Variovorax paradoxus: one gene and its partner. The protein of the gene in region 1 interacts with the protein of each later gene in a pairwise test. Links are inferred from orthologs where the notes say so. Each region holds a gene or a part of one and is shown on either strand. Other genes may lie near its edges. The genes, in order: nth and aceE.

What was found.
Region 2: the proteins of nth (region 1) and aceE interact in binary tests that used the Escherichia coli proteins (3 or more experiments, as listed by UniProt). The link is inferred for Variovorax paradoxus from one-to-one orthologs.

The regions. Positions count from the first base shown.
Region 1 is NZ_LR743507.1:3,059,383-3,067,082, reverse strand. Bases 3,169-6,005 are described here. They hold nth (endonuclease III), read left to right. Parts: upstream 3,169-4,181; coding sequence 4,182-4,829; downstream 4,830-6,005. Other genes in these bases: AACL56_RS14010 (methyl-accepting chemotaxis protein), read right to left, coding at 5,742-6,005; AACL56_RS14015 (Ivy family c-type lysozyme inhibitor), read left to right, coding at 5,387-5,692; AACL56_RS14025 (helix-turn-helix domain-containing protein), read left to right, coding at 3,889-4,185; AACL56_RS14030 (PLP-dependent aminotransferase family protein), read right to left, coding at 3,169-3,748. Outside these bases: mfd (transcription-repair coupling factor), read left to right, coding at 1-129; phosphoserine phosphatase SerB, read left to right, coding at 126-836; AACL56_RS14045 (Ldh family oxidoreductase), read left to right, coding at 833-1,912; AACL56_RS14040 (DUF6172 family protein), read right to left, coding at 1,919-2,254; AACL56_RS14035 (hypothetical protein), read left to right, coding at 2,324-2,551; more of AACL56_RS14030, read right to left, coding at 2,561-3,168; more of AACL56_RS14010, read right to left, coding at 6,006-7,304; AACL56_RS14005 (LuxR C-terminal-related transcriptional regulator), read left to right, coding at 7,438-7,700. UniProt on the Escherichia coli protein: DNA repair enzyme that has both DNA N-glycosylase activity and AP-lyase activity. The DNA N-glycosylase activity releases various damaged pyrimidines from DNA by cleaving the N-glycosidic bond, leaving an AP (apurinic/apyrimidinic) site.
Region 2 is NZ_LR743507.1:3,982,727-3,990,902, reverse strand. What follows is about bases 2,092-5,404. They hold aceE (pyruvate dehydrogenase (acetyl-transferring), homodimeric type), read left to right. Parts: upstream 2,092-2,489; coding sequence 2,490-5,204; downstream 5,205-5,404. Other genes in these bases: aceF (dihydrolipoyllysine-residue acetyltransferase), read left to right, coding at 5,267-5,404; AACL56_RS18530 (PAS domain-containing sensor histidine kinase), read right to left, coding at 2,092-2,261. Outside these bases: more of AACL56_RS18530, read right to left, coding at 1-2,091; more of aceF, read left to right, coding at 5,405-6,925; AACL56_RS18515 (MFS transporter), read left to right, coding at 6,996-7,589; lpdA (dihydrolipoyl dehydrogenase), read left to right, coding at 7,586-8,176. UniProt on the Escherichia coli protein: Component of the pyruvate dehydrogenase (PDH) complex, that catalyzes the overall conversion of pyruvate to acetyl-CoA and CO(2).

The DNA of each region.
Region 1 (7,700 bases):
AAGCTCGCTGGCAACGAGAAGCTCCGCATCGAGCGCGAACTCAAGGAGCCGAAGGAGCGTGCCCAGATGGTGCGCGACGTGTTGCGCAGCCTCGGACAACCCCTCGTCAAGGAAACCTCCCCCGCATGAGCGCCACAGAAATTTCGCCCGGTCTCGTCCTGCAGCGCGTGAAGCCGCCGCTGAAGCTCGCCGATTTCAAGCTGATCGCGTTCGACATGGACTCGACGCTCATCAACATCGAGTGCATCGACGAGATCGCCGACGCCGTCGGCAAGAAGGCCGAGGTGGCGGCCATCACCGAGGCCACGATGCGCGGCGAGATCAAGGACTTCAAGGAAAGCCTGCGCCGCCGCGTGGCGCTGCTCCAGGGCGTTCCGGTCGAGGCCCTGCAGCAGGTGTACGACGAACGGCTCAAGCTCAACCCCGGTGCGGCCGAACTGGTCGCTGCCTGCAAGGCGGCGGGCCTCAAGGTGCTGCTGGTGTCGGGCGGATTCACCTTCTTCGCGAACCGCGTGAAGGAGCGCCTGGGCATCGACTTCGCGCGCTCCAACCTGCTCGACGAGGCCGGCGGCAAGCTCACCGGCGAGGTCGTCACCCAGACCTGGGGCGACATCTGCGACGGCGCCGAGAAGCGCCGCACGCTGCTCGAGGTGGCCTCGCTCATGGGCATCTCGCCGCAGGAGACCATCGCCGTCGGCGACGGCGCCAACGACCTGCCGATGATGGGCGAAGCAGGCCTCTCGGTGGCCTATCACGCCAAACCGAAGGTGCGCGAACAGGCCATGGTGGCCATCAACGAAGGCGGGCTCGACCGCGTGCTGGAGATCCTGAAATGACCGATGCCGCAGGCGATGCCCCTTCCCTTCTTTACCGCGCCGATGCGCTCGTCGCCTATGCCGATGCGCTGCTGCAGAAGGCCGGGCTCGCTGCGCCGAAGGCCGCGGCGGTCGCCCGCACGCTGGTCGAGGGCGATCTGCTGGGCCACGACACCCACGGCCTCGCGCTGCTGGCCGGGTACGTGAAGGAACTGGAGTCGGGCGGCATGGCGCATGACGGCGCCCCCGAGGTGCTGTCCGACCGCCCTGCAGCGGTGCTGTGGGACGGCAGGCGCCTGCCCGGCCCGTGGCTCATGGAACAGGGCATGGACCTGCTGGTGCCGCGCGCGCGCGAACTGGGCACTGCGTCGCTCGTGATTCGCCGCAGCCACCACATCGCCTGCCTCGCGGTCTACATGCTGCGCGCGCTGCAGGAAGACATGCTCATGCTGCTGGCCTGCTCCGATCCGAACACCGCGAGCGTCGCGCCCTTCGGCGGCACGCAGGCGGTGTTCACGCCCAATCCGCTGGCCATGGGGTTCCCGCTCTCGCAGGGTGGCGTGATGGTCGACATCTCGGCCTCCATCACCACCAACGGCATGAGCAACCGCAAGCGCGCCGCCGGCGAGACCTTCGCCGAAGAGTGGCTGATCGACGCCACCGGCAAGCCCTCGAACAATCCGCAGGTGCTGTTCGACCAGCCGCCCGGCACGCTGCTGCCGGTGGGCGGCCTGAGCCACGGCCACAAGGGCTACGGCATGGCACTGCTGGTCGAAACCCTCACCGCCGGCCTGGCGGGCCACGGCCGGGCCGATGCGCCAGAAGGCTGGGGCGCCACCGTGCACGTCACGCTGCACGACCTGAACGCCTTCGGCGGCAAGGACGCCTTCCTGCGCCAGATGGACCACGTGGCGGCGCAGTGCCGTGGCAACGTGCCCATCGACCCGGGCAAGCCTGTGCGGCTGCCGGGCGAAGGCGGATTGAAGCGTCGGGAAGCGCAGTCGAGTAACGGGGTGCGGCTGCACCCGTCGATCGCGCGTTCGCTGCAGGACGCAGAGCAGCGGCATGGCCTGCGGCTGGCGCAGGCGCTGGCCTGACGAAGGTCAGTTTTCTTCGGCGTCGCCCGACGCGCCGCGGGGAGCGGCTTCACCTGCCGGGCGCGGCTGGCGCTTGGCGGGCCTGGCAAGGATCTCGATGTAGAACTGCTTGCCGCCCTCTTTCACGACGCCGTCGATGAGGCCGGTGATGGCCGAGAGGTGAATGACTTCCGCGCTGTCTTCGGCGGCGCCGAACCTGCAGTCGAAGTCCCAGAAGTCCGCGCCTTCGGGCAGTTCGCGGCGGCGTTCGCGCTTGATGTACTTGCGGATCTCGTGCTTGATGGCTTCGAGGAGACGGTCGGGGTGCTTGCCCTCGACCTGAAGCTGAAAGGTTTTTCTCATGGGTGATCGTAACGCCCTCATTGCGCCGCTGTGTACAGTCGGCGCATTCAACGGACAACAGGTGAAGACATGGCGCGCGCGAACGACTGGGCAAGCAAGGTGATGGCATTGGTCAACGGAGGCAACGCGGCGGCCGCCATCGCGCAGATCAAGGTCGCGCCCTCGGTCAAGGACCTGAAGGCGCTGCAGACCATCATGACGCTCTCGAAGATGAAAGGCCGCTATCCCAACGTGGATGCGGCCATTTCCGACAACCTCGACCTGCTCGCAGCCCCGCGGCTGCACCGCTCGCCCTGACCTGAAGCGTCAGAGCGCCTGGCCCAGGCGCTTCACGCCCTCTTCGATCTTCGCCACGTCGGCGGTGGCGAAGCTCAGGCGCAGCGTGGCCACGTCGGGGTTCTCCGCATAGAACGGCGCGCCGGGCACGAAGGCCACGAGCTTCTCGATGGCGCGCTTCGCCAGTTCGTTGGCGTCGGCCAGCTTGCCGTTGGCACCCGTCAGGCGCGCCCAGAAGAACAGGCCGCCGTTGGGCTGGGTGAAGCTCACCGCGTCGCCCAGTTCGCGCTTGAGCGCGTCGCCCATGGCCCGGGCGCGCTGGCCGTACACCTCGCGCACGTGCGCCAGCGTGGCCGGCATGCGGCCGCTCTTGAGGTATTGCGCGGCGGTGGCCTGCGAGAAGGTGCTGGTGTGCGCGTCGCTGAACTGCTTGCACATGGTGGCCTTGGCCAGCAGTTCGGGCGGGGCGATCATCCAGCCGATGCGCAGGCCGGGGCTGAGCACCTTGCTCAGGCTGCCGCAGTGCGCGATGAGTTCGCGGCTGCCGGGCACGTCCTTGCTCAGGGACATGATCGACGGCGGCGGCGCTTCGCCGAAGTACAGGTCGCCGTACGGGTCGTCCTCCACGATCAGCGTCTGGTACTTCACAGCCAGTTCCAGCACCTTCTTGCGACGCTCAAGGCTCAGCATGGCGCCGCTGGGATTGCCGAAGGTGGGAATCAGGTAGACGAACTTGGGCTTGTGCTCGGCGATGAGCTTCTCGAGCTCGTCGGTCTTCACGCCGTTGGCGTCGATGGGCGCGCTGATGAGCTGCGCGCCGTACAGGCGGAAGCACTGGATGGTTGCCAGGAAGGTCGGGCCCTCGACGATCACCTTGTCGCCGGGCGAGATCATGGTCTTGCCGAGCAGGTCGAGCGCCTGCTGGCTGCCGGTGGTGACGATCAGGCCGCTGGGGTCGACCTCGACGCCCTTGGTCTTCATGAAGGCCGAGAGCTGCGTGCGCAGCGGCTCGTAGCCTTCGGTGGCGCCGTACTGCAGCGCACCGCCTGCCTCTTCGCCCAGCGCCTTCTGGCTCGCTTCCTTGAGGCCCTCGACGTCGAACATCGCGCTGTCGGGAAAGCCGCCAGCAAAGCTGATGATGCCGGGCTTGCCCAGCAGCTTGAAGAGTTCGCGGATGGCGGAGGTTTCGACGTTGTCGAGGCGGGAGGCGAATTGCATGATGTGGCTCTCTCTTTCTGGGCCGCCATTGTCGCGAAAGCGGCGGGCAGGAAAGCTGCGTGGGCTTATTGTCTTTCGACGATATATTGCGCATACCGTTGCAAGGCGGTTTTTGTGGTCGACGCGAGGAGGTTCATGCGATGAACATCGATATCGATTCGGCGGCAGAGCTCTCGGCCCACCTCAAGGCCCTGCGCAAGACGCATCACCTGACGCAGGCCCAACTGGGGCTGCGACTGGGCGTCAAGCAGACCCGGATGGCGGACATCGAGAAGAACCCGGGCGTGGTGAGCGTGGCGCAGTTGCTCGAGGTGCTGCATGCCCTCGATGCCAGGCTGCTGCTCGCGACACCCACGGAACCGCGCCTGGCGCCCTCTGCGCCGGCGGACACCAGACCACACCGACGAGAACCCGGAGGCTCCGGCCCCGCCCCATGAAAAAAGAAAACATCCCCCTCTTCTTCGCCACGCTGCAGGCGGCCAACCCGGAGCCGAAGACCGAGCTCGAATACGGCACGCCCTTCGAACTGCTGGCCGCGGTGCTGCTCTCGGCACAGGCCACCGACGTGGGCGTGAACAAGGCCACGCGCAGGCTGTTTCCGGTGGCGAACACGCCGCAGGCCATCCTCGACCTGGGCGTGGAGGGGCTGGAGGAATACATCAAGACGATCGGCCTGTACCGCAGCAAGGCAAAGCACCTGATCGAGGCCTGCCGCATGCTGGTGGAGCTGCACGGCGGCGAGGTGCCGCGCAGCCGCGCCGAGCTCGAGGCGCTGCCCGGCGTCGGTCGAAAGACGGCGAACGTGGTGCTGAACGTGGCGTTCGGCGAGGCGACGATCGCGGTCGACACGCACATCTTCCGCGTGGGCAACCGCACCGGCCTGGCGCCGGGCAAGACGCCGCTCGAGGTGGAACTGAAGCTCGAGAAGCGTGTTCCGAAGGAATACCGCCTGCACGCGCACCACTGGCTGATCCTGCACGGGCGCTACATCTGCGTGGCCCGCAAGCCGCGATGCTGGGAATGCGCGGTGCACACTTTCTGCAGCTACAAGCCCAAGACGCCCGCACCCAAGGCCGCATGACATCCGAAGAATGACGACACAGACGAAGCACAGCCTCTCCACCGCCGCAGCCCTGCTGTTCGCGGCCACGTTCGCGGCGACCCCCGCTGCGGCATGGGCGCAGCCCGCCGGCGGCCTCGCGCCCGACGCCATGGCGCTCTATGGCGGGCGCTGGTCGACCGCGTGCGGCGACGCCGGCGCACCCACGCTGCAGGTGCGCCAGGACGCCCTGATCGCCGAGAGCGGCAAGCGCCGCGTGGTCGGCCGCGCGCCGCAGACCGCCTACAGCTTCTTCGGCAACAGCCCGCCGCCCGCCGGATTCGACGTGGCGCTGATGAGCGAGGTCGGCAAGGCCGGCGCCATGACCTTCCTCGTCTACCGCGACGCGCGCGGCCAGTCGGTCACGCTCGACGCCGACAAGCCGGTCGCCGGCCAGCTCGGTCCCGACATGATGAAACTGCGCTACTGGCGCTGCGACGGTGCCGCGCGTGCGGCGCCGCCGTCCGGCGAAGTCCAGCCCGCCGCCAGGGCGCCGGCGCCGCCCACCGGCAGCCGCCGCGCTCGCGCAGGGCCCGGCCATGCAGAAGGCGTGGCTCAAGGCGCTGGGCCCGCGCGAGACCGACCGCTGGCTGGTGCGCCGCGAGGGCCCGGCGCCCGAGCCGCAATGGGTCACGGTGGACGGCACCCGCTACCTGCTGCACGCCTTCTGCAAGCCGCACGACTGCCACGACAACAACGCCATCGCGCTCTACGACCAGGGCTCCGGCGGCATCTACGGGCTGGTGCAGCGCGACGGGCGCAACAAGCTGGTCGGCGCGCCGCCGCCCGCGCTGGCGCCGCAGCTCGAAAGGCTCTGGCGCGAGCAGTGGCGCCAGAAGAACTGAGCCGGGCCGGACCCGGTTGAATCGGCACCGGCCGGGCCGCGCGCCCCGATCAGCGCAGCTTGAACATGCTGACCGCATGCACCAGGCCCGCGGCCTGGTCGTTCATCGACTGCGCCGCAGCCGAGGCCTCCTCCACCAGCGCCGCGTTCTGCTGCGTGGTGCGGTCCATCTGCTTGATGGCGTCGTTCACCTGCTCGATGCCGGCCGACTGCTCCTGGCTCGCCGCGGTGATCTCGGCCATGATGTCCGTCACGCGCCGCACGCTGCCCACGATCTCCTCCATGGTCTTGCCGGCCTCGTTGACCAGTGCGCTGCCCGCATCCACCTCGCCCACGGAGTCGCCGATCAGCGTCTTGATCTCCTTGGCGGCCGCCGCCGAGCGCTGCGCCAGGCTGCGCACCTCCGAGGCGACCACGGCAAAGCCGCGCCCCTGCTCGCCGGCGCGCGCAGCCTCCACCGCCGCGTTCAGCGCCAGGATGTTGGTCTGGAACGAGATACCGTCGATCACGCTGATGATCTCCACCACTTTCTTCGACGACGCGTTGATCGACGCCATCTTCTCCACCACCTGCTCGACCACCTCGCCGCCGCGCGACGCCACGAGCGAGGCCGAGCCGGCCAGCTGGTTGGCCAGCCGCGCGTTGTCGGCGTTCTGCTTCACGGTCGATGTCAGCTCCTGCATCGACGCGGCGGTCTGCTCGAGCGAGCTGGCCTGCTCCTCGGTGCGCGACGACAGGTCGCGGTTGCCCGAAGCGATCTGCCCCGATGCGGTGGCGATCGAGTCGGTGCCGGCGCGCACCTGCCCGACCACCTTGGCGAGCTCGTCGTTCATGGAGCGCAGCGCGCCCATCAGCATGCCCGCTTCCGACGTGTCGGTCACCTCGATGCGCGCCGTCAGGTCGCCCGAGGCCACCTGCTGGGCCACGCTCACCGCCTGGCCGAGCGGCCGGGTGATCGAGCGCGTCATGCGGAAGGCCAGCAGCAGCCCGCCGACCAGCGAGGCGCCGCTGATCGCCAGCATCAGCCAGCGGGCGCTCTGGTAGGTCGCCTGCGCCGAGGCGGCGCTTTCGTCGGCGCTCTTCTTCAGCAGCTCCTGGAAGCCGGAGACATGCGCCAGCACCTGGTTGAGCAGCGGCATGCATTCCTGCGTCAGCATCTTGATGGCGGCGTCGGTCTGCTGGCCGGTGGCCAGCGTCAGCACCTTCTGGGCGATGGGCAGGTACTGCGCCTCGAGCGTGCGCAGCTTCTCGAACATGCGGCGCTCCTCGTCGCTGGCGAACACGGGGTTGGCGATGATCGTTCCCAGGCTCGCCATGCCGGTGTCGATCTCCTGCTGCGAGCGCGTCACCAGGTCGACGTCGCCCTTCTGCGCCGCCCGGTCCGCCACCAGCGCCAGGTTGCGCGCCGCGATCGCCCGCTTGCCGATGGCCGACTGCACGTTGTTCAGCAGGTCGAGCTTGCGCGCGCCGACCTCGGTCGCAAAGGCGATGCGGTCCGACAGATTCGTCATCTGGTGCAGCCCGATGCCGGTAATGACCAGTTGCAACAGCAGCAACAAGGCAAAACCCAATCCCAGGCGTGCACCGATTTTGAGATTCGACAGATCGAACATGTGGGGAGCTCCATGATGGTTTCATCCGTCATCGGCGCGGGTTCCTTGCGCCACCCCACCCTCGAAGGGCGGGGTAGGCAAACCCTGAGAATTGCAATTTTTGGCCACCTGTATGAATGAGAATTCAGGACAGATGCAACCCGACTTTCTCCCTGGTGCGCCCGCGTTGCGCACACGCAGCCGGCGCCTGCTGGTCCGCCAAGCCCTTCTCGACCGGCTTGCCGGCCCGGAGCCGGGTCAGCGCCGGTGCATCGTCCTGCGTGCGCCCCCGGGCTTCGGCAAGACTTCGCTGCTGCTGACCTGGCAGCGCCAGCTGGTGGCGGCGGAAATCGACATCGCCTGGGTACGGCTGGCCGACATCGAGGGGGGCGACCTGCAGTTCATGGCCGCCCTCAT
Region 2 (8,176 bases), 920 kb from region 1 along the record:
TCGATGACCTTGGGCAGCACGCGCAACTCGACGCTGCGGCGCGCCAGCGGCCGATCGGCGATGTCAATGGATTCGGCCGCGTTCTTCAGGAGGTTGACCATCACCTGCTCGATCAGGATCGGGTCCACGCGCACCACGGGCAGCCGCGCCGCCACGTAGTGGTTCAGGCGCACGTTGCGCCGGCGCAGTTCGATGCCGGCGAGTTCGACCGCCTCGCTCACCATGGTGGCGACGTCGGCCGGCGTGCGATTGGGCTCGCTGCGCTTCACGAAGGAGCGGATGCGCTGGATGATCTGACCCGCGCGCTGCGCCTGCTTCGACGTCTTCTCGAGTGCTGCGAGCAACGCGTCGTTGTCGATCGACTGGCCCTTGATGCGCGACATCATGCCGTTGCAGTAGTTGGTGATGGCGGTCAGCGGCTGGTTGAGCTCGTGCGCCACGCTCGAAGCCATTTCGCCCATGGTGATGAGACGGCTCGCCGCCTGTGCCTTGTCGGCTTGCGCGGCCGCCTGTTCCTCGGCGTCGCGGCGCGGCGTGATGTCGGTGGCGATCACCAGTTGCGCGAGGCGGCCGTCGACCCAGGTCAGGTAGCGCGAGCGCACTTCGAGCCACTTGCCCAGGTGCGGCACGAAGATTTCGTTGTTGGCGGTTTGCGCGGCGGTGAGCGTGTCGATCGGCAGGCCCGCGTAGGGGTCGACGTCGTCCAGGCCTTCGTCGTGTGCGTTGGAGGCCGGCACGCCGGCCTGCGCCACCATGCCGAGATGGCCCACCGTGTCGGAGCCGAACCACAACCGATACAGCTTGTTGGCGAACAGCAGTTCCTCGCTGCCGATGGGCGCCACCGACACGGCAGCGTCGAGCGCTTCCAGCACGGTGGTGAAGCGTTCGTACGAGGCCGAGAGCTGCTCACGGATGCGCGTGGGCTCGGTGATGTCGGTCATCGACGTCATCCAGCCGGTCTGGTGGCCGCGTGCGTCGATCAGCGGTGACACGTAGAGCCGCGCATTGAACACGCTGCCGTTCTTTCGCTTCACGCGCACCTGGAAGCCGCCCGGCAGGGCGCGGCCGTGCAACTCTTCTTCGAGCCGCTCGTTCATCACCTCGCGGTCGGACTCGAGCCAGTACGGGAAGGGCGGCGTCTGGCCGACCAGTTCCTCCTCGCTCCAGCCCGTCATGGCGCAGAAGGCCGCATTCACGTACGTGATGCGCCCTTGCAGGTCGAGCACGCGCATGCCGGTGAGCATGGAGTTTTCCATCGCGCGGCGGAAGTTGGTCTCCGCCACCAGCCGTTGCTGGGCCTGCAGGCGCCGGCGTGTGTGGCGCCAGGTGCCGATCAGCATCCAGCTCGTGAGCACGCTGAGCGCGCACACCAGCCAGAAGAGCCCGTTGCCGACCACGCCTTGTGAGGTGCGATACGCCTGGGCGCGAAGCACCAGCGCATTGCCGACGGGCGACACCGGCACTTCGTATTCATTCGTGCGCTCGGACCACGGGAGCAGGCGCGTGCCGCTGTCCTTCAGGTTGGTGGTGTTGCCGGCGATGACGTGGCCCTTGGCGTCGAGCAGCGATACCGCGTAGCGCGCCTGCACCTCGGATGGCATGCCGTAGCGCAGCAGCCCGTCGACCGAGAATTCTCCGAGAACCACGCCGGCGAACAGGCCCTGGTCGAACAGCGGAATGTGCAGCTGCAGCATGGCAGCCGGTTCGCCGCCTGCCACAGGCTGCGAATACACCGGCTGTCGCAGTTCGCGCGCCAGGGCGTAATTGCTTTCGATGTCGCCGGGGCGCAGCACGTCGCCGATCAGGTGCTGCTGCGCCGGATGCACGCTGGGCGCCGCGTAGCCGGCCTTGAAGCGGCGGCGGTCGTCGATCCAGGTGATGGTCTGGAGTTCGGGGAACTGGCTCACCAGCGATTCGGCGCGGCTGGTGAACTCGACGGGGTCGATCTCGCGGTTGGATGCGTCGCGCGCGATGCGCATCAGCTGTTCCTGGCGCTCGAGCAGCCGCAGGCGCATGCGCTGCTGCGCGTATTCGACGTCACGGCGTACCGACTCCTGCTCGCGCTCGACCTCCTCCGTGCGCAGGTACCAGAAGGCCGAGACGATGGCCGCCAGGAAAAGCAGCACCGCCGCCATCGGCGCGAGCATGGCGACGGCGTCCTGCAGCACCGGCGTCTGCCGGCGCCACCACTTGCGCCACCAGGACAGGGGCGACGCTTTCACGGCATTGCGGGCAACCGCCAACGGGGAGGAGAGGGGCATGGTCCGAGTTTAGGTGAAGGCCCTCGGGAAACGACGTGAAAGCCGCGGTGGCATAGGCTCCAGCATGGTCGGTTTCTAGCGGTCATCGGGATGCGGTCACAGTTCAAAATTCCACATTAAGAAACTATGGCGCACTATTTGAAATCACGATGTTTCTATGAGAAACTCCGCCGCGCTGCGCGCATAGCGCACTAAATTACCGCCACAGCCCTAAAAGGAGAGACAAGCATGTCGGCAAATCCCGAGAACCTGTTCGGCTCGGCCGCAAACGACGCGGACGCCCAGGAGACCCGTGAATGGATGGATGCACTGTCCTCCGTCATCCAGAGCGAAGGGCCCGAGCGGGCGCACTTCCTTCTCGAGCAGCTGCTCGAGCATGCCCGCCAGAACACGGTCGACATGCCGTTCTCGGCCAACACCGGCTACGTCAACACCATCGAACCCTCGCAGGAGGCCCGCAGCCCCGGCAATCTCGAGATCGAACAGCGCCTGCGCGCCTACATGCGCTGGAACGCCATGGCGATGGTGGTCAAGGCCAACCGCCATCACCCGGCCGAAGGCGGTGACCTGGGCGGCCACATCGGTTCCTTCGCCTCGCTGGCGAGCATGTTCGGCGCAGGCTTCAACCACTTCTGGCGCGCCGAGAGCGAAAGCCATGGCGGCGACCTGCTCTACATCCAGGGCCACGTGTCCCCCGGCATTTACGCCCGCGCCTACCTCGAGGGCCGTCTTTCCGAAGAGCAGCTGCTGAATTTCCGCCAGGAAGTCGACGGCAAGGGCCTGTCGAGCTATCCGCACCCGAAGCTGATGCCCGAGTTCTGGCAGTTCCCCACCGTCTCGATGGGCCTCGGCCCGCTGATGGCCATCTACCAGGCCCGCTTCCTCAAGTACCTGCACGCACGCGGCATCGCCAACACCGAGAACCGCAAGGTCTGGGTGTTCTGCGGCGACGGCGAAATGGACGAGGTCGAATCGCTGGGCGCCATCGGCCTGGCCGCGCGCGAGAACCTCGACAACCTGATCTTCGTCATCAACTGCAACCTGCAGCGCCTCGACGGCCCGGTCCGCGGCAACGGCAAGATCATCCAGGAGCTCGAAGGCGAGTTCCGGGGCGCCAACTGGAACGTCATCAAGCTGGTCTGGGGCAAGGGCTGGGACGCCCTGCTCGAGAAGGATCACGACGGCGCGCTGCGCAAGATCATGATGGAGTGCAACGACGGCGACTACCAGTCGTTCAAGGCCAACGACGGCGCCTACGTGCGCAAGAACTTCTTCGGACGCGACCCGCGCACGCTGAAGATGGTCGAGCACATGACCGACGACGAAGTCTGGGCGCTGCAGCGCGGCGGCCATGACTCGCAGAAGGTGTACGCCGCCTTCCACGCCGCGCAGAACCACCAGGGCCAGCCCACGGTGCTGCTCGTGAAGACCGTCAAGGGCTTCGGCATGGGCAAGATCGGCGAGGGCAAGAACAACGTGCACCAGACCAAGAAGCTCAGCGACGAGGACATCATGATCTTCCGCGACCGCTTCAACATCCCGATTCCCGACAGCCAGATCGCCGAGCTGCCGTTCTACAAGCCGGCCGACGACACGCCTGAAATGAAGTACCTGCACGAGCGCCGCAAGGCCCTCGGCGGTTACCTGCCGCATCGCCGCACCAAGGCCGACGAGAGCTTCACCGTACCTTCGCTGGAAACCTTCAAGTCGGTGATGGAGCCCACGGCCGAAGGCCGCGAGATCTCGACCACGCAGGCCTACGTCCGCTTCCTCACGCAGCTGCTGCGCGACAAGGCGCTTGGCCCGCGCGTCGTGCCCATCCTGGTGGACGAGGCTCGCACGTTCGGCATGGAAGGCCTGTTCCGCCAGATCGGCATCTACAACCCGCACGGTCAGCAGTACACCCCGGTCGACAAGGACCAGGTCATGTACTACAAGGAAGACAAGGCCGGCCAGATCCTGCAGGAAGGCATCAACGAAGCCGGTGGCATGTCGAGCTGGATCGCGGCGGCCACCTCGTACAGCACGAACAACCGCATCATGGTGCCGTTCTACGTGTACTACTCGATGTTCGGCTTCCAGCGCATCGGCGACCTGGCCTGGGCGGCCGGCGACATGCAGGCCCGCGGCTTCCTGCTGGGCGGCACGTCGGGACGCACCACGCTGAACGGCGAAGGCCTGCAGCACGAGGACGGCCACAGCCACATCCTGGCCAACACCATCCCGAACTGCGTGAGCTACGACCCGACCTTCGCGCACGAAGTCGGCGTGATCCTGCACCATGGCCTCAAGCGCATGGTCGAGAAGCAGGACAACGTCTACTACTACCTGACGCTGCTCAACGAGAACTACCCGATGCCCGGCCTGCAGCCCGGCACCGAAGAGCAGATCATCAAGGGCATGTACCTGTCGAAGCAGGGCCCCGCGCTCAAGGCCAAGGCGCCCACCGTGCAACTGCTGGGCAGCGGCACCATCCTGCGCGAGAGCTTTGCCGCGCAGGAACTGCTCGAGAAGGACTGGGGCGTGTCGGCTTCCGTGTGGAGCTGCCCGAGCTTCAACGAACTCACGCGCGACGGCCAGGACGCCGACCGCTGGAACCTGCTGCATCCCGACCAGACGCCGCGCGTGCCTTTCGTGGCCGAGCAGCTCGGCGCCACGACCGGCCCGGTGGTCGCATCGACCGACTACATGAAGGCCTACGCGGAGCAGATCCGCCCCTTCGTCCCGAAGGGCCGCACCTACAAGGTGTTGGGTACCGACGGCTTCGGCCGGAGCGACTTCCGCAACAAGCTGCGCGAGCACTTCGAGATCAACCGTCACTACATCGTGGTGGCCGCGCTCAAGGCGCTGAGCGAAGATGGCACGGTGCCGGTCGCCAAGGTGGTCGAAGCCATCAAGAAGTACGGCATCAACGTCGACAAGGTCAACCCGCTCTACGCCTGAGCCTCGCCAGGCAATCAACAACCAACGAACGAAACGGCGCCTCACGGCGGGAGACAAACGATATGGCAGCAGTGGAAGTGAAAGTGCCCGACATCGGCGATTTCGATGAAGTCGCGGTGATCGAGGTGCTCGTGAAGGTGGGCGACACGGTCAAGGCCGAGCAGTCGCTCATCACCGTCGAATCGGACAAGGCGTCGATGGAGATTCCGTCGTCGACCGCCGGTGTCGTGAAGGAACTGAAGGTCGAGGTCGGCGGCAAGGTGAAGGAGGGCTCGGTGGTGCTCGTGCTCGAGGCCGAAGGTGGCGGTGCCGCTGCAGCGCCGGCCCCTGCGCCTGCTGCCGCACCCGCAGCAGCCGCCGCGCCTGCACCGGCCGCGGCAGCACCTGCAGCGGCGCCCGCGGCCTCCGGTCCGGTCGAGGTCAAGGTGCCGGACATCGGCGACTTCAAGGACGTCGCCGTCATCGAACTGCTGGTGAAGGTGGGCGACACGGTCGCGGCCGAGCAGTCGTTGATCACGGTCGAATCGGACAAGGCCTCGATGGAAATCCCGTCGTCGGCTGCCGGCGTGCTGAAGGAACTGAAGGTCAAGGTGGGCGACACCGTCAACATCGGCGACCTGATCGCGGTGCTCGAAGGCTCCGCAGGAGCCGCCGCTGCGCCGGCTGCGGCTCCCGCGCCTGCACAGGCGGCGGCCGCTCCGGCACCGGCGAGCGCTCCGGCGCCCGCAGCTGCAACTCCCGCCGCGGCACCGGCAGCGGCTCACCAGCCGACGGCAGCCCCCACCGGCAACCTGCCGCATGCCTCGCCCTCGGTGCGCAAGTTCGCCCGCGAACTCGGCGTGCCGCTCGAAGAGGTCAAGGGCTCGGGGCCCAAGGGCCGCATCACGCAGGAAGACATCCAGAACTTCACCAAGGCCGTGATGAGCGGCCAGGCCAGCACCAAGGCCTCGGCCGCCAAGGCGCCGGCCGCTGGTGGTGATGGTGCCGCGCTGGGCCTCATTCCGTGGCCCAAGGTCGACTTCGCGAAGTTCGGCACCGTCGAGCGCAAGGACCTGTCGCGGATCAAGAAGCTCAGCGGTGCCAACCTGCACCGCAACTGGGTGATGATCCCGCACGTCACGAACAACGACGAAGCCGACATCACCGAGCTCGAGGCCTTCCGCGTCTCCACCAACAAGGAGAACGAGAAATCGGGCGTGAAGGTCACGATGCTGGCCTTCGTCATCAAGGCGGTGGTCGCGGCGCTGAAGAAATTCCCCGAGTTCAACACCAGCCTGGACGGCGACCAGCTCGTCTACAAGCAGTACTACAACATCGGTTTCGCGGCGGACACGCCCAACGGCCTCGTGGTGCCGGTGCTCAAGGATGCCGACAAGAAGGGCATCCTGCAGATCAGCGCCGAAATGGGCGAACTCGCCAAGAAGGCGCGCGACGGCAAGCTCGGCTCGGCCGACATGCAGGGTGGCTGCTTCTCGATCAGTTCGCTCGGCGGCATCGGCGGCACGCACTTCACGCCCATCATCAACGCGCCCGAAGTCGCCATCCTCGGCCTGTCGAAGAGCGCGATGAAGCCGGTGTGGGACGGCAAGCAGTTCGTGCCGCGTCTCACGCTGCCGATGTCGCTGTCGTACGACCACCGCGTGATCGACGGCGCCCTGGCTGCGCGTTTCAACGCCTACCTGGGGCAAGTGCTCGCGGACTACCGTCGCATCCTGCTATGACGCCCCGAGCACCTTCGGTGCTCCCCTCCATAGGGGGCTGCTCCCTTGGGGCGGCCCGGCGGGAGCAGTCATGACCACGGTCGTGGCCGTCCGCAAGGGCGGCCAAGTCACGATGGCGGCCGATTCCCTGGTGACCTTCGGCGACACGCGGCTTTCGCACCGCGCCGAAGCGAACCAGAAGATCTTCACCGTCGAGGACGCGGCGGGCACGAGCCTGTTTGCGATGGCCGGCGCCGCGGCGCACTTCCTGGTGCTGCAGCATGCACTGGCCGCGCAGCCACGCGAGCAGCTGCTGTTCGGCAGCAAGCACGAGATCTTCCGCACCTTCACGATGCTGCATCCGGTGCTGAAGGAGTCGTTCTTCATGCAGACCAAGGAAGACGACCACGAGCCGTACGAGTCGAGCCAGTTCACGATGCTGATGGCCAACCAGAGCGGCATCTACGGCATCTACAGCTACCGCGAGGTGTTCGAGTTCAAGCAGTTCTGGGCCATCGGCTCGGGACGCAGCTTCGCACTCGGCGCCATGCATGCGGCCTATGACATCAAGTCGCGCGGCGCGCGCGACGTGGCGGAGGCAGGCATTGCTGCCGCCTGCGAATTCGATCGCAATTCGGCCCCACCGGTCGACGTTCTCACACTCAAACTGAAAGTGTCCAAATGAGCGAACAACAAATCAAGGTGCCCGACATCGGCGACTTCGACGAAGTGGCAGTCATCGAGGTGCTGGTCAACGTCGGAGACACGGTCAAGGCCGAACAGTCGCTGATCACGGTCGAATCGGACAAGGCCTCGATGGAGATCCCGTCCTCGGCCGCCGGCGTGGTCAAGGCCATTGCCGTGAAGGTGGGCGACAAGGTCAAGCAGGGCTCGGTGGTGCTGACGCTGGAGGCGGATGGTGCGGCGGCGCCCGCGCCGGCTGCAGCGGCCCCTGCGTCGACTGCTGCGCCGGCTGCTGCAGCCGCGGCTCCCGCACCCAAGGCGGCTGCGCCGTCCCCCGTTGCGGCGCCCGTGGCCTCCAGCTACGGTGACAAGGTCGACGTCGAATGCGACGTGATCGTGCTCGGCGCAGGCCCTGGCGGTTATTCGGCGGCTTTCCGTGCTGCCGATCTCGGCCTGAAGGTGGTGCTGATCGAGCGCTACGCCACCCTCGGCGGCGTGTGCCTGAACGTCGGCTGCATTCCGTCGAAGGCGCTGCTGCACGTGGCGTCGGTCATGGACGAGGTGAAGCATTTCGCCGATCTGGGCGTG